DNA from 4 places in the Pararhizobium sp. DWP3-4 genome. Region 1 is predicted to be linked to each of the others. Evidence: predicted binding sites of a transcription regulator. Region 1 holds the regulator's gene; each other region holds the start of a gene.
The links. Region 1 encodes PhoB, which activates phosphate uptake and scavenging genes when phosphate is short. Its sites were predicted from a motif close to TGTCATNNANCTGTCAT; they were not measured.

Region 2: a site for PhoB is predicted at 1,548-1,564, ahead of ACP7E6_RS19015 (DUF1868 domain-containing protein). Genes of this name have one in related genera too.
Region 3: a site for PhoB is predicted at 2,583-2,599, ahead of ACP7E6_RS11865 (esterase-like activity of phytase family protein). Genes of this name have one in related genera too.
Region 4: a site for PhoB is predicted at 1,526-1,542, ahead of ACP7E6_RS18105 (TIGR03364 family FAD-dependent oxidoreductase). Genes of this name have one in related genera too.

Annotation. Positions count from the first base shown of each region.
Region 1 is NZ_JAFCXF010000002.1:745,167-749,376, forward strand. It holds gene ACP7E6_RS08875 (aspartate aminotransferase family protein) at 1-379, opposite strand, end outside; gene ACP7E6_RS08880 (GcrA family cell cycle regulator) at 813-1,346, shown strand; gene ACP7E6_RS08885 (VOC family protein) at 1,360-1,737, shown strand; gene phoB (phosphate regulon transcriptional regulator PhoB) at 1,759-2,442, opposite strand; gene phoU (phosphate signaling complex protein PhoU) at 2,550-3,260, opposite strand; gene pstB (phosphate ABC transporter ATP-binding protein PstB) at 3,339-4,154, opposite strand; gene pstA (phosphate ABC transporter permease PstA) at 4,167-4,210, opposite strand, start outside.
Region 2 is NZ_JAFCXF010000007.1:112,405-116,614, reverse strand. It holds gene ACP7E6_RS19025 (polyprenyl synthetase family protein) at 1-605, opposite strand, end outside; gene mtgA (monofunctional biosynthetic peptidoglycan transglycosylase) at 765-1,511, shown strand; gene ACP7E6_RS19015 (DUF1868 domain-containing protein) at 1,618-2,355, shown strand; gene ACP7E6_RS19010 (glutathione S-transferase family protein) at 2,352-2,999, shown strand; gene rpmF (50S ribosomal protein L32) at 3,159-3,344, shown strand; gene ACP7E6_RS19000 (hypothetical protein) at 3,575-3,982, shown strand; gene phaR (polyhydroxyalkanoate synthesis repressor PhaR) at 4,041-4,210, opposite strand, start outside.
Region 3 is NZ_JAFCXF010000004.1:33,335-37,544, forward strand. It holds gene lon (endopeptidase La) at 1-1,933, shown strand, start outside; gene hupB (DNA-binding protein HupB) at 2,164-2,436, shown strand; gene ACP7E6_RS11865 (esterase-like activity of phytase family protein) at 2,650-4,210, shown strand, end outside.
Region 4 is NZ_JAFCXF010000006.1:390,139-394,348, forward strand. It holds gene ACP7E6_RS18095 (alpha/beta fold hydrolase) at 1-197, shown strand, start outside; gene ACP7E6_RS18100 (M14 family zinc carboxypeptidase) at 377-1,435, shown strand; gene ACP7E6_RS18105 (TIGR03364 family FAD-dependent oxidoreductase) at 1,609-2,739, shown strand; gene phnX (phosphonoacetaldehyde hydrolase) at 2,736-3,515, shown strand; gene ACP7E6_RS18115 (ArsC family reductase) at 3,586-3,936, shown strand; gene ybaK (Cys-tRNA(Pro) deacylase) at 3,940-4,210, shown strand, end outside.

The sequences.
Region 1 (4,210 bases):
ACGTGATGATGTGAAACTTTTCCGGCTGGCCCTTGGAAAAATGATAGCGCCGCGCCGTCTTGATGGCGCATTCCAGCGCTTCTGCACCGGAATTGGTGAAAAACACCTTGTCGGCGAACGTCGCTTCCGTCAGCCGGCGGCTGAGGCTTTCCTGGCCGGGAACTTCATAAAGGTTGGAGAGGTGCCAGACCTTGTCTGCCTGCTCCTTCAATGCCGACACAAGATGCGGATGTGCGTGCCCCAGCGAATTAACCGCCACACCGCCAGCAAAATCGAGATATCGGGTACCGTCCTCGGCGATCAGCCAGACGCCTTCGCCGCGCTCGAAGCGCAGGGGCGCGCGTGCATATGTGTCATAAAGCGGCGTGGCATCGGCCATGGCGCATGTCTCCTCAAACCATCACGGCAATTGTACAATCGGCGTCGTCGACAGGGCTGTGACCAACCCGCAAAAAATCAAAATGCCGCCTTTCGGCGGCAGGGGCACTATCTTCACTTCGCACTGCGATGTCAACAAAAGCCCATGATTTCCGGCAATTCACGGCTATACAACGGACGCAATTTTTTTAGCCGGATACCCTTGCAAAAATGCCACGCATCGCAAGCAAGTTGGGGAAAACTCAGAAATCGATTCGGTGAGATTCCCCGGACTCTTGTCAGAGAGTCCCCCGGGCTCTACGTTAAGAAACAATTACTAGAACGCATGCGGCGGACCTAGTCACCAAAAGTGTTATCGCGTTTCAGCCTCGGATCACATCCAGGGCTCGGTGGAGGATTCGACCATCACCAACGCTGGGAATGGAGACAAGACCATGAATTGGACTGACGAGCGGGTCGAAAAACTCAAGAAATTGTGGGCCGAAGGCTTGAGCGCGAGCCAGATCGCTGCACAGCTCGGCGGCGTCAGCCGTAACGCCGTCATCGGCAAGGTCCACCGTCTCTGCCTGCCGGGCCGCGCCAAGGCCGGCGGCAGCACTGCAACGGCACGTGCAAAACGTCCAGCACCGTCCGCTGCGCCGCGTGCACCGACTTACACAGCGTCGCGCATGACCGCCACCCGCACAGTGACCCGCACCGCCGGTGCAACCGTCATGAAGGAAGAAGTGGAAATCGGCGCGAGCGAGGATCAGGAAGCAGCACCGGCCGGCAATAACGTTGTCGTTCCAATGTCGCGCCGCCTGGTCCTGACCGAGCTTACCGACCGCACCTGCAAGTGGCCGATCGGCGATCCGATGAAGGACGAGTTCCACTTCTGCGGCAACGATTCCCCGGACACATCGCCCTACTGCACATTCCACGCCAAGCTTGCCTACCAGCCGTCCGGCGAGCGTCGCCGGGCCCGCTGAGGCCGGATCGGCCGTGCGTTTCGTCAATCCCATCCCGTTCGTGCGGGATATTGGCATCTCGAAGACTTTCTATTGCGAGATACTGGGATTGGTGATCAGCCGAGACTTCGGCAATTTCATCATGTTTGAAACGGGATTTGCCATCCATGACGGCAAATCCCTGGAAACGACGATCTGGGGACATTCGTCAGTCATTCCCGAGCCCTATGGCCGCCAAAATATCCTGCTCTATTTCGAACACGATAAATTGGATGCGCTTTTCGAGCGCATTGCCGGCGATGTAAACCTCATCCACCCCATCGAGACGCAAGCCTGGGGGCAGAGGGTCTTCCGCCTTTATGATCCGGATGGTCACGCCATAGAGATTGGCGAACCGCTCGGCAGTGTCTGACGGTTCTTCCCTGTACGGCGCTCAGCTTTCGAGCGAATAGCCGGCGCCGCGCACGGTGCGGATCACGTCCTGCATGTTGGAAAAGTTCAGCGCCTTGCGCAGGCGTCCGACATGGACGTCCACGGTGCGCTCATCGACATAGATGTCGTGGCCCCAGACGCCGTCCAGAAGCTGCGAGCGCGAAAAGACACGGCCGGGCGAGGCCATGAAGAATTCCAGCAGGCGGAACTCGGTCGGTCCGAGACGAACTTCGCGGGTCTTGCGATGGACGCGATGGGTTTCGCGGTCGAGTTCGATATCGCCGCATTTCAGCAGCGTTGACAGCACTTCGGGCTTGGCCCGGCGCAGCATCGCTTTGACCCGCGCCATCAGTTCGGGCGTCGAGAACGGCTTGACCACATAGTCGTCGGCGCCGGTGGCGAGCCCGCGAACACGTTCGCTTTCCTCGCCGCGTGCCGTCAGCATAATGATCGGCAGGCGCTCTGTCTCGGAGCGCTGGCGCAGCCGGCGGCACAGTTCGATGCCGGAAACCCCCGGCAGCATCCAATCGAGGATCAGGAGATCGGGAAGGCGTTCCTGCAGGCGCATTTCCGCCTCGTCGCCACGATTGATCGTATCGACTTCAAACCCTTCGGCCTCAAGATTGTATCGGAGGAGGACGCTGAGCGCCTCTTCATCTTCAACGACGGCAATTCTTGGCAACATTCAGTTCAGCTCCTTGGCGCCCGGCCGGATGGCCGAAGGCTTGCCGAGCGGCTCCAGCGGTCGCTCGCGCAATCAGTGCGTAAGAATTTACTTACTTTATCGCGTGATCAGTTACCGATCGCGCCGACCGTGTTGGCCGTATCGTCCTTCGGTCGCTCGCCGACAGGCTGCGCGCCGGTCGCCATATAATAGATGGTTTCGGCGATGTTGGTGGCGTGGTCGCCGATGCGCTCGATGTTCTTGGCGCAGAACAAGAGATGCGTGCAAGGCGTGATGTTGCGCGGATCTTCCATCATGTAGGTCAACAGTTCACGGAAAAGCGACGTGTAGATCGCATCGATCTCGTTGTCGCGTTCGCGGATGCTGTTGGCCTTTTCCGGCGAACGCGACGCATAGACGTCGAGCACTTCCTTGAGCTGAACGAGCGCAAGCTCGGCCAGATGCTCGAGGCCGCGGGCCAGCTGACGCGGCAGGCTGGCGGTCGATACGGCGATGACCCGCTTGGCGTTGTTCTTGCCGAGATCGCCGACCCGCTCGAGATCGGCGGCAATGCGGATCGATCCCATGATTTCGCGCAGGTCGGCAGCCATCGGCTGGCGCTTGGCGATGGTGACGATTGCTTTTTCGCCGATCTGGCGCTCGGCCTCATCGAGAATGGCGTCGTCGGAAATGACCTTCTGGGCAAGCGCCAAGTCGGAATTGACCAGCGCGCGCACGGATTCGGCCACCATCTGTTCGGCCAGGCCGCCCATCTCGGAGATACGCCGGGTCAGGTACTTCAGATCTTCGTCGTAGACGGAAGCAATGTGCGTAGACATGATTGTTTTTCCTTGCGATCACAATCCGGGTTGGAAGGCCACCACCCTGCCCTCATGACAGGGTGGCAAGCTAAGTCCTCAGCCGAAGCGGCCCATGATGTAGTCCTGGGTCCGCTGGTCGTCCGGATTGGTGAACATCTTGTCGGTGTCGTTTTCCTCGACGAGATTGCCGAGGTGGAACATGGCGGTGCGCTGCGAAACGCGGGCGGCCTGCTGCATCGAGTGCGTGACGATGACAATCGTGTAGTTCGTGCGCAGTTCATGGATCAGTTCCTCGACCTTGGCGGTCGCGATCGGATCCAGCGCCGAGCACGGCTCGTCCATCAGGATGACTTCCGGGCTGACGGCAACGGCGCGGGCAATGCACAGACGCTGCTGCTGACCACCGGAAAGGCCGGTGCCGGATTCATGCAGGCGATCCTTCACCTCGTTCCAGAGGCCGGCCTTCTGCAGGCTTGACTCGACGATCTGATCGAGTTCGGCCTTGGTGCGGGCGAGACCGTGGATCTTCGGACCGTAGGTGACGTTTTCATAGATCGACTTCGGGAACGGGTTGGGCTTCTGGAAGACCATGCCGACGCGGGCACGAAGTTCCACCACGTCGATGCTCGGGTCGTAGATGTCGCCGTCATCGAGGGTGATCTTGCCGGTAACGCGGCAGCTGTCGATGGTGTCGTTCATGCGGTTGAGCGTCCGCAGGAATGTCGACTTGCCGCAGCCCGACGGGCCGATCAGCGCGGTGACGGTGTTTTCGCGAACATTGAGGTTCACATCGAAAAGCGCACGCTTCTCGCCGTAATAAACCGAAACGTCCTTTCCGATCATCTTGAAGGGAACAGTGTTCATTTTCTGGTCCAGCGCCTTTTCAACTGCTGCTTCTGACATCATGTTCATGTTTCTACCTCACTACCAGCGCCGCTCAAAGCGACGCCGCAACAGGATTGCGCCAA
Region 2 (4,210 bases), on a different contig from region 1:
ATGGCGCCGGCTTCGCAGGCAAAGCGGATCAGCGCGCCGGTCTTCATTGCCTGCAGCGTGACGATTGCCGCCTCATTCGGTGCCGATGTTTCGGCAGCCAGATCCAGCGCCTGCCCGCCGGCCATGCCGCCGATGCCGGAGGCGCGCGCAAGAGCGAGCACCAATTCGGTTTTTTGCCGGTCAGTGAGGTGCGTTTCCGGTGCTGCGATGACGTCGAAGGCGAGCGTCAGAAGGCTGTCGCCGGCAAGGATCGCATTGGCCTCGCCATGGGCGATATGGACCGTCGGCTGGCCGCGCCTGAGATCATCGTCGTCCATCGCCGGAAGGTCGTCATGCACCAGCGAGTAGCTGTGCACGCACTCAAGCGCTGCACCGACACGCAGGGCCGCTTGCCTGTTGCCGCCAAGGAGGGCGGTGCTTTCCATGACCAGAAAGGGGCGCAGGCGTTTGCCGCCGTTCAGGAGGCCGTGGCGCATCGCGGCGATGAGGGATGCCGGCCGTGCGATCTCGTCTGCCTGCGGTTCTTCGTGGAGGATACCGATGAGGCAGGCCTCGACCTCTGTGGCGCTGCTCTTCAGGCGAATTTCGAAGGGTGTCTCGCTCATGCGGCGTTGTTTGGCATGACTGCGCGCCCGCTGGCAACGGGATTTTACCATATCGGCGTCCGGTGGCGCGGCTTGCTGTGCGTTACCGAGAAAACCGTTCAATTTTAGCCGCGCTTGTTCTATGAAAATTGAATGGATCATCAGGCGGGCGTTTCAGGGGTGGACATTGTACCGGAAACTCGGGAGGAGCAGGACGTGTCTTCCAGCCGTTCGCGGGGATGGGGTCAGGCCCTGCGCCGGCGCTGGCGCAAGATTCTGCTGATCGCGGTGGCGATTGCGATCCTGCCTTACGTGCTGATCGTCCTTTATGCGCCAAGCTTCATCCATCCGATTTCGACGCTGATGCTGCGCGATCTGCTGCTTTTCCGTGGTTATGACCGCCAATGGGTCGCCTTCGAGGATATATCGCCCAATCTGGTGCGATCGGTGATGATGTCGGAGGATGGCCAGTTCTGCATTCACGACGGTGTCGACTGGGTGCAGATGCGTGGCGTCGTCACCGATGCACTGGAGGGTGAAGCGACCCGGGGCGCCTCGACGATCCCGATGCAGACAGCCAAGAACCTGTTTTTGTGGAACGGCCGCTCCTTCATTCGCAAGGGGATGGAATTGCCTTTGGCGCTGGCAGCCGATTTCGTCTGGAGCAAGCAGCGGATGATGGAACTCTATCTCAACGTCGCGGAATGGGGGCCTGGCATCTACGGAGCAGAGGCGGCAGCAAAACACCATTTCGGCGTTCCTGCTGCAAAGCTGACCCGGCGGCAGGCAGCCCTTCTTGCCGTATCCCTACCCAATCCGATCGAGCGCAATGCCGGCAAACCGGGCCGTGGCCTGCGCAGCCTGGCCTCGCTGATCGAGCGCCGTGCCAGCCGGTCGGGCGAATATATCAAATGCCTTTATGAGTGAGATCAGGTCTTTTCATTAGAGCCTCTCCGGGAACGGTGTCATACTGGCGTTGTGAAACTCTGCCATCCGGGCCTCATTCCTATCCTTGAAAAGGCTCGATTGTCCCATGGTCCCGATTGATTCATCCCTTATCGCGTTTGCGCGAAGTGCCAACAATATCCCGCCACGGCATTTGGGAATCCGCTACGATGCTGAAGGCCGCTTTCTGCACGAGCCTGGCAACACCGTCGTTTCCCATGTTGCTGCAGGGTCGTCTTCGCATGATGCCATCCTGACGGTGCGCGACCGATTGATGGCGATGCCGGAAGCCGATCAGTTCGCCTTCACGCATGCGTCCAGCCTGCACATGACCATCTTCCAGGGCATCATAGAATATCGTCGCAATCCGCCCTATTGGCCCACGGATATGCCCCTGGACACGCCGATCGATGCGATGACGGCCCACTTTCGCGACAAGCTGAAGAATTTTCCGCCGCCGTCGCCCTTCCGTGCGCGTATTACCGAGGTGACGCCGCTTGGGCTGACGCTTGAAGGTGACAGCGTTGATGACCGGCGGTGCCTGCGGGAATGGCGTGATGCCTTGGCGGGGGTTTTTGGCTATCGTCATCCGGACCATGACGATTACGTGTTTCACATCACTTTCGCCTATATGATCGATTGGCTCGCTGACGCGGCGCTGCCGCGCTGGCAGGAGATGCTGGCGGAAACGCTGGCCTATCTCAAGGCGCGGTCGCCCGTCGTCGATCTCGATCCTCCGGCTTTCTGCTCGTTTGAAGACATGAACCATTTCGAAGAGCTGATTGTCTTCGGATGCTCACCAAAGACAGTAAGGAATGCGCCATGACCCAGCTGACGCTCTATATCGGTAACAAAAACTACTCCTCCTGGTCGTTGCGGCCCTGGCTTGCGCTGGAGGCTTGCGGCATCCCGTTTGAGGAGGTGCTTATCCCCTTCGATTTTCCGGCCGGTAACCCGAAGTTCAAGGATATTTCCCCGACAGGACAGGTTCCCGTCCTGCATCACGGCGACGTGCGTGTCTGGCAGTCGCTGGCAATCATCGAATATGCCGCCGAACTTTTCCCCGATTCCGGGCTCTGGCCCAAGGATCCGGCAGAGCGGGCGGTGGCGCGGGCCTATTCGATGGAAATGCTGTCCGGTTTCCGGGCGCTACGCAATGCCTGCCCGATGAACATCCGCCGGGAAAAGCGGGCGATCGATCTGCCGGATGGTGTGATGGACGACGTCGAGCGGATCGAGACGATCTGGCGCGAGGCGGTGGCCCGCTCCGGCGGTCCGTTCCTGTTCGGCAGTTTTACGGCTGCCGATGCGATGTTTGCCCCGGTGGTCAATCGTTTCGAGATTTATGACCTCACCCGCAATCCCGGCTCGCTGGAATATATGGATGCGGTCAAGACCCATCCGGCCTTCCGCAAGTGGCAGGAGGCTGCTCTCCAGGAAACCTGGATCGTGCCGGAGGACGAGGCGTGATGCTTTTCCTCGCCGGGGTTTGCGAAAAAATGCCTGCAGGGACTGGTCAAACGCCTGTTGGGCATGTATAAGCCCGACAAATTCCGAGATTGACATCTGTTTTTCCCGGCCAACAGACTGGCTGCGAAACAGAGTTTTGCCCGATAAGTGGAGTATGAAATGGCTGTACCTAAAAGAAAAACAAGCCCGTCCAAGCGTGGCATGCGCCGCTCCGCCGATGCGCTGAAGACACCGACCTACATCGAAGACAAGAACTCCGGCGAACTGCGTCGTCCGCACCACATCGACCTGAAGACAGGCATGTACCGCGGCCGTCAGGTTCTGACCCCGAAGGCTTCCGCTTAATCAGCGGGCCGTCAGGCTGTGATTGGAAGGGCTGGCTTTTCGCCGGCCCTTTTTCTGTTGTCCGTTGCGAGCGGCGCGGTGCGTGTACCTTTTCACACGCACCATAGTTTCCCCAAATCCTTACGCTATCTGCCAGCCGCAGCCGTTTTGTTGACGCTTGCTGCGCCGTAAGGCATATCGATCAATGCCCGGCCGGAGAGGCTGGCGCGAGAAACTGGGAGCCGTTGCTGATGATTGCCGCCATTCCATTGCTGATCTTGCCGTTCATTCTCTACAATCTCGGAATGATGGGCGTCTTGGGAAGCGGCGGTGTCGCAGTTTTCGAAAACACCGTTTTCTCGATGACTATGCTGTCCGGTGCCGTCTGGACGATGAGCATGGGCGACTTGATGATCGTCATCGCTCTGATGCTGCTTTTCGTCGAAATCCTCAAGGCAACCCGCATCAGCTCCAAGGCGCTGATGGATCACCTTTTGTCGATGGTTCTGTTCATCGTCTTCTTGGTGGAGTTCCTGCTGGTCGCCAATGCCGCGACCCACGTCTTCTTCATCCTGATGACGATCTGCTTCATCGACGTCATCGCCGGCTTTTCCGTGTCGATGCGCACGGCCGGGCGGGATGTTTCCATCGGGCTCTGACGGAGCCCTGGAAGGGTGCCGCAGGCCGTTCAAGACGACAGCGCGGCACGAAGGCTTGTCAGCCGAGATTTTCCAGCTTGGTCTGCAGGGCGCGCAGCTGTTCCTTCAGTTCATCGATGTCCTTGGCTTCCGCCTTGCGCGGTTCCTTGGCCGCGGGCGTTGCCGCCATGAAGGGCGAAAACATCTGCATGGCCTGATGGAAAAGGTCGGTGTTGCGCTTGACCTGTT
Region 3 (4,210 bases), on a different contig from region 1:
AGACTATTCGAAGCTCGCCGATACCGTTGCATCGCATCTCTCCATCAAGATCGTCGAAAAGCAGGAAATGCTTGAGACGACCAGCGTCAAGCTGCGTCTTGAAAAGGCGCTCGGCTTCATGGAAGGCGAGATTTCGGTTCTGCAGGTCGAAAAGCGCATCCGTTCGCGTGTGAAACGCCAGATGGAAAAGACCCAGCGCGAATATTACCTGAACGAACAGATGAAGGCGATCCAGAAGGAGCTTGGCGACGGCGAGGAAGGCCGCGACGAGATGGCCGAGCTGGAAGACCGCATCACCAAGACCAAGCTGTCCAAGGAAGCCCGTGAAAAGGCCGATGCGGAAGTCAAGAAGCTACGCCAGATGAGCCCGATGTCGGCGGAAGCCACCGTCGTGCGCAATTATCTGGATTGGCTGCTCGGTATTCCGTGGTCGAAGAAGTCGAAGGTCAAGACCGATCTCAACCACGCCGAAAAGGTGCTGGAACTGGATCATTTCGGCCTCGACAAGGTCAAGGAACGGATTATCGAGTATCTGGCGGTCCAGGCGCGTTCGCAGAAGATCAAGGGGCCGATCCTGTGCCTCGTCGGTCCTCCGGGCGTCGGCAAGACCTCGCTTGCCAAGTCGATCGCCAAGGCGACCGGCCGCGAATATATCCGCATGGCACTTGGCGGCGTTCGTGATGAAGCGGAAATCCGCGGTCACCGCCGCACCTATATCGGCTCGATGCCCGGCAAGGTCATCCAGTCGATGAAGAAGGCAAAGAAGTCCAACCCGCTCTTCCTGCTCGATGAAATCGACAAGATGGGCCAGGATTTCCGCGGCGATCCGTCGTCGGCTCTCCTGGAGGTGCTGGATCCGGAACAGAACTCGACGTTCATGGACCACTATCTGGAGGTCGAGTACGACCTTTCGAACGTGATGTTCATCACCACGGCGAACACGCTCAATATCCCGGCCCCGTTGATGGACCGCATGGAAGTGATCCGTATCGCCGGCTACACGGAAGAAGAAAAGCTGGAAATCGCCAAGCGGCACCTGTTGCCGAAGGCGATTGCCGACCACGCGCTTCAGTCGAAAGAGTTCTCGATCACCGACGGTGCCTTGTCGGCGATCATCCAGACCTATACCCGCGAAGCCGGTGTGCGTAGCCTTGAGCGCGAGCTGATGAAGGTTGCCCGCAAGGCCGTCACGGAAATCCTCAAGGGTCGCACCGACAAGGTTGAAGTGACAGCCGAGAACATCAACGACTATCTTGGTGTTCCACGCTATCGCCACGGCGAAGCCGAGCGCACCGACCAAGTCGGTGTCGTCACCGGTCTCGCCTGGACGGAAGTCGGCGGCGAGCTTCTGACCATCGAAGGCGTCATGATGCCCGGCAAGGGCCGCATGACGGTGACAGGCAACCTGCGCGACGTGATGAAGGAATCGATTTCGGCTGCGGCATCCTACGTCCGCTCCCGCGCGATCGACTTCGGCATCGAGCCGCCCTTGTTCGACAAGAGCGATATCCATGTGCACGTGCCGGAAGGCGCGACACCGAAGGACGGTCCGTCCGCAGGTGTGGCCATGGCAACGGCAATCGTGTCGATCATGACTGGTATTGCCGTCAACAAGGACGTGGCGATGACGGGTGAAATCACCCTGCGCGGCCGTGTCCTGCCGATCGGTGGCCTGAAGGAAAAGCTGCTCGCAGCCCTTCGCGGCGGCATCAAGAAGGTGCTGATCCCGGAAGAAAACGCCAAGGACCTGGCTGACATTCCGGACAACGTGAAGAACAATATGGAGATCGTTCCGGTCTCGCATATTGGCGAGGTTCTGCAGCATGCACTGCTGCGGGTTCCGGTCGCGATCGAGTGGGATCCGGCCAAGCAGGCGGTGCCTGTTGCGGCAACCGATCCGGCTGACGACGCCGGCGCGCTGATTGCCCACTAGGCACTTGACTTGAGCGCGAACTGGTGCCTGCCGCAGGTTGTGCACTGATTTGAAGCGGAAACAGTGGAAGACCGGCATTTTTGCCGGTCTTTTTTATGTAAAACCCTTCGCAAAGCCTTGCATTCCATGGGATTCGGAGCGATTGGGTTTGCCAAGGCGGGGGTGGCGCGTATGCTGCCCTCGGCTTGAAAATTGAGTCGTTTCGAACCAGTATTGAAAGGGGTGGAAACATGAACAAGAATGAGCTCGTGTCCGCAGTTGCCGAGAAGGCCGGACTCTCGAAGACAGATGCATCTTCTGCAGTTGATGCAATCTTCGACGTTATCCAGGCAGAACTGAAGAACGGCGGCGACGTTCGCCTCGTTGGCTTCGGCAACTTCTCGGTCAGCCGCCGCGAAGCATCCAAGGGTCGTAACCCGTCCACTGGCGCAGAAGTTGATATCCCAGCCCGCAACGTGCCGAAGTTCTCGGCCGGCAAGGGTCTCAAGGACGCCGTGAACTAAGTTTCATGTTTCGTCTGCAGCACCGTGGCGAAGACGCCAACGGTTCGAGAGCAGGTTGATTTGAGGCCCGGGTTTTCCCGGGCCTCTTTTCGTTTGAAGCCTTTGCCTGGCTTCGGGTTGGCGACCGATTTCTAATATGCTTTGGCTGTCATGCGGGTGTTACACTGCACGCTCAAAACCCCTTCCATATTCATTGATCAGGAGGGACATCCCGTGAAGACATTTTCGCTCACCGCAGCACTCGCTGCCGTGCTTGCCGCCTCGACCGCGTCAGCCGTCAGCGCAGAACCCGTATTCAATCGTATTGCCTCCTTCGCCGTCGCCGGCAATTTGCCTGAAGGTGTTGATAAGAAGTCCGTCACCTCGGCCGAAATCATCGCCGCCAGCGAGGACGGCAACACGCTGGTCTATTCCGACAGCCCCAACAAGGCGATCGGCTTTATCGATATCACCGATGCCAAGTCCCCGAAGGCCGGTGGGTCCGTCGCTTTCGACGGTGAGCCGACCTCGGTGAGCATCGCCGCCGGCAAGGCGCTGGTCGCGATCAACACGCGCGAAAGCTTCGTCAAGCCGTCGGGCATCCTGGCGCAGGTGGATATCGCTTCCAAGGCGATCGATACGACCTGCGACCTCGGCGGCCAGCCGGACTCCATCGCCCTCAACAAGGACAAGACGATTGCCGCGATCGCCATCGAAAACGAGCGCGACGAAGAGGTCAATGACGGCGACATCCCGCAGATGCCGGCCGGCGATCTGGTGATCCTGTCGCTGAAGGATGGCGTCGTCGATTGCGGCTCGATCAAGCACGTCACGCTGACCGGACTTGCCGATGTCGCCGGCGACGATCCGGAGCCGGAATTCGTCGCCTTCAACGGCCAGGACGAGATCGCGCTGACGCTGCAGGAAAACAACTACATCGTCATCATCGACGGCAAGACCGGCACCGTGAAGAGCCATTTCTCCGCCGGTACCGTCAACCTTGAAGGCATCGACACCAAGAAGGACGGTGCACTGAAGTTCACCGGCGAGATCAAGGATGTCGCCCGCGAACCCGACGCCGTGAAGTGGCTGGACGACGACCGCTTCGTCGTTGCCAACGAAGGCGACTGGAAGGGCGGCGCCCGCGGCTTCACCATCTTCGACAAGACTGGCAAGGTTCTTTACGAGAACGGCGCCGGCTTCGAGCACGAGATCGCCAAAATTGGTCACTACCCGGACAAGCGCAACAAGAAGGGCGTCGAACCGGAAGGCCTGGAAGCCGCCAAGTTCGGCGACGATAATCTGTTGTTCGTGCTTGCCGAGCGTGCGTCCGTCGTCGGCGTCTACAAGGACACTGGCGCCGAGCCGGAGCTTCTCCAGCTTCTGCCGTCGGGCATCGGCCCTGAAGGTGCCGTTGCCATTGCGAGCCGCAACCTGTTCGTGACCGCCAACGAAACCGACCTCGTCGAAGATGGCGGCGCCCGTTCGCACGTCATGATCTATGAGCGTGCGGAAGGCGAAGCTGCCTATCCGCAGATCGTCTCCACCGAGAAGGACGGCGAACTGATCGGCTTCGGCGCGCTTTCCGGCCTTGCTCCGGTCAAGGACAAGCCGGGCATGCTCTACGCCGTCAACGATTCGTTCTACGCCTCGCAGCCGACGATCTTCACGATCGACGCAACCGCAAAGCCGGCGAAAATCGTCGATGCCCTGCGCATCACGCGCAACGGCGCTGCCGCACAGAAGCTTGACAGCGAAGGTCTGACGCCGGACGGCGAGGGCGGCTTCTGGCTCG
Region 4 (4,210 bases), on a different contig from region 1:
TGGCCAAGGGCAAGCTGACGATGCCGGTCCTTGCGATCGGCGGCGAAAAGTCTTTCGGGCAGACCATGGCTGTGGTTGCCAGTGCTGCGGCCGACAATGTCACCGGAGTGGTGATCCCGGCATCCGGTCACTGGCTGATGGAAGAACAACCGGAGGCGACGGTTGCTGCAATCCGGTCCTTCCTCGACAAGAAGTGATTTTCTGTCACCGCGAACCTTCTTGAAGTCAATCGGCGCGTGGTCATCCACGCGCCGATTGACGCTTACCATTGCTGTCTCGGCAATGCGCGATCCTGGGCAAGCTGCAAGTTTTGGCATCTTGCGCCCATCGGCCGGAACCCGCATAAGCCCCTGAAATTGCAAAAGGGAGGATGGTCATGGACATTTCTGAAATCGTCATCAAGGGTGACACACCGGGTGTCGAATGGCGGCTTCCGATCATCCGGTTCAACGGCAGCGACGCCAAGGCGCCGAAAATCTATATCCAGGCGGCATTGCATGCCAATGAACTTCCGGGCACAGCACTCCTGCATTTCCTGTGCGAAAAGCTGCGTCAGGCCGATGCCGACGGTACGATCCTCAGCGATATCACCATCGTTCCGCAGGCCAATCCGATCGGCACGGCGCAATCGCATTTCGGCGATCTGCAGGGCCGTTTCGACCTCGGCTCGCGCACCAATTTCAACCGCGAGTTCCCGCTGATCCCGCTGTCCGAACGCCAGACGCTGGTCGAGGATCTGGAGCACTATCCGGCAGTCGAACAGCTGAAGCGGCAGCTGCTGCATATGGCGCTGGGGGCCGATCTGATGCTCGATCTGCATTGCGACGATGAATCGGTGCAATATACCTATGTCGACGAAGCCTTCTGGCCGGAGGCCGCCGATCTGGCATCGGCGCTCGATATGGGGGCCGTGTTTCTGGCTGACGGCGAAAGCAGCGCCTTCGAGGAAGCTGTCGGCTATGCCTGGAAGCACGAGACTGCCGAAAAGGCAAAACGGCTGCCCGGCCGCCTCGCCGTCACGGTCGAGCTGCGCGGCACGCGCGACGTCTATCCGGACATGGCCCACAAGGATGCCGACGGTTTGTGGCGCTTTCTGGCCGCACGCGGTGCTGTCCGCGGCACCGTCGCCGCCCTTCAGCCTTACAAGGGCAAGGTCACACCGCTCGACAATATCGAAATGATCCGCGCCCCGCAGGCTGGTGCCGTGCTGTTCCATCGCACCATCGGCGAAACCGTCGCTGCCGGCGATCTCCTGGCGACGATCATTACCGCACCGGGCATGGAAGGCGGTGCGATTGATATCCACGCCCCTCAGGCCGGCCTGATCGCGACACGCACCTCGCAACGTTTTGCCCGCCGCCGCGACAACCTGATGAAGATCGCCTGCGACGAGCCCACCAAGGCGGTGCGCAAGCCCGGTGCGCTGGAAGCCTGAGTCACCGTCTTTGTCCTCGGGGCGCGCTTCGGAAAATCCGTCCGGGTTTGAGGCGTGAATGAAGTGGATAATCGCCGCCCTGCCGGCGGTTGTCATAATCCTTTTATGGAATTGCGTTCTTTAGCCGCGAGCCAACCCGACTGACCCGTCGCAGGCACGCAGGGAGAGAACGCATGCCCATCTATGATCTCGCCGTTGTCGGTGCCGGTATCGTCGGCCTCGCCCATGCCTATGCGGCGGCGAAACGCGGCAAGAGGGTTATCGTCATCGACCGCGATGCGCAGGCAAATGGCGCTTCGGTGCGCAATTTCGGTTTCGTCACCGTCACAGGCCAAGGGGCCGGCGATTGCTGGACCATGGCGCGGCGGGCGCGGGATATCTGGGCAGAGACCGTCGACAAGGCCGGCATCGCCGTCGTTCAGCGCGGCATGGTGCTCGCCTCCCGGTTCGATGAATCCGAAGCGGTGATCGATGCTTTCCTGCGCACAGACATGGCAGAGGGCTGCGCAAGGCTGACGGCGCGCCAGGCGCAAGAGCATATTGCCTGCCTGCGCACCGACGCTGCTCGCGTCTCGCTCTATAGCCCACACGAAATCCGCGTCGAATCCCGCACGGCGATCCCGCTGCTAGCGCAATTTCTCGAAGAGCGGCTCGGCATCATCTTCCTGCGCAGCACCACCGTTACTGCGGTCGAACCGCCGCGCGTGGAAACGGCGGATGGCGTGATCGAGGCCGAAACGGTGGTCGTTTGCCCAGGCGACGATTTCACCGGCCTTTTTGCCGAGCGCATTGCTGCCTACAATGTCACCCGCTGCAAGCTGCAGATGCTGCGCGTGCGGCCGCGCCAGCCGGTCCGTTTCAAGACGGCCGTGATGTCCGATCTCGGGCTCGGCCGCTATCTCGGCTATGCCGACCTGCCCGAGGCGGAGCTGCTGAAAAAGCGCCTCGATGCCGACCTGAGGGCGGAGCGCGACAACGGCATCCACCTGATCGTCACCCAGTCGGCCGATGGCTCGCTGGTCGTCGGCGACAGTCATCATTACGCCGCTACGCCCGATCCCTTTGCCTCCGACGCGGTCGATGCCCTGATCCTCGGTGAATTCGACCGGGTGCTCGATCTGCCGGGACGCGTGATTTCCGAGCGCTGGATCGGAACCTATGCCTCGGCGCCGGACCGCTGGCGCTTTACCGACAAGCCTTCCGATAGCACCCGCATTGTCGTCGTCACCGCCGGATGCGGCGCCTCGACGGCGTTCGGCATCGGCGAGGAAACCATCAATGAACTCTATGGGAGTGCCGCATGAGCAAGTTCAAGGCCGTCATATTCGATTGGGCCGGCACGGTCATCGATTTCGGCTCCTTCGCACCGATGGGCGCCTTTGTCGAAACCTTTGCCAAATTCGGCGTCCATGTGACCATCGCCGATGCCCGCAAACCGATGGGGCTGCCGAAGCGCGCCCATATCAGCGCCATGCTGTCCGAGCCGCATATCGCGGCGGGCTGGACATCCGCGCAAGAGGCAGCACCCGATGAAAGCGCCATCGACAGGGTCTATGACCTGTTCGTGCCGTTGAACGAAGAGGTGGTCGGCGACTATTGCACGCTTGTTCCCGGCACACTCGAAACGGTTGCCTACCTGCGCGCCAAGGGCATGAAGATCGGATCGACTACCGGCTATACGCGCTCGATCATGGAGCGGGTGCTGCCGCTTGCGGCCGAACAGGGCTTTGCGCCCGAAAACCTGATCTGCGCTGATGACCTGCCGCTTGGCCGCCCGACGCCGATCGGCATGTACAAGTGCTTCCTCGACCTGATGGTCTATCCGGCCGGCGCGGTGATCAAGGTCGACGATACCGAGCCTGGGATTGCTGAGGGCGTGGCCGCCGGCTGCGTCACGGTCGGACTGACGCTCTCGGGCAACGAGGCAGGCCTGACACTGCCGGAGCTTGCCGCTCTTTCGCCGAACGAACGCGCTGCCCTTCATGAAAAGATCGGTGCCAAGCTCAAGGCCGCCGGTGCCGATCACGTCATCGAAACCGTCGCCGGCCTGCCGCAGCTGATCGACATGCTGGAGCGCTGATAGACGCCGTCCGGCATTCTCAGCCGGATATCTTCATGCTATCCCGCATACCGGTAAAAAGGGATTGAGCATGAGCGTGACCATTTACGGCATCAAGAATTGCGACACGATGAAGAAGGCGCGGACCTGGCTGGAAGGCCAGGGGATCGCCTATGATTTCCACGACTACAAGGCCTCCGGCGTGTCGCGCGAAGTGCTGCAGCGCTGGACGGCGGCGCTTGGCTGGGAAACGGTATTGAACCGCGCCGGCACGACGTTTCGCGCGCTTCCGGATACCGACAAGCAGGACCTCAACGAAGACAAGGCGATCGCCCTGATGCTCGCCCAGCCGTCGATGATCAAACGCCCGGTGCTCGACCATGACGGCACGCTGACTGCCGGCTTCAAGCCGGAAATCTATGGCGGCCTTTTCCAGGGATAGACCATGTCGAAAAGCACCCGCGCGACGCTTGCGCTGACAAAGGCCGCAGCCCCCTTCACCGTCCACACCTATGACTACGACCCGTCGGCCGACCGGATCGGCATGGCGGCGGCCGAGGCGCTGGGCGAGGCGCCGCACCGCGTGTTGAAGACGCTGATGGCAGAGGTCGATGGCAAGCCGGTCTGCGTCGTCGTGCCATCCGATCGCGAAGTCAGCATGAAGAAGCTGGCGGCGGCGTTTCAGGGCAAATCGGCCAATATGATGAAACCGGCCG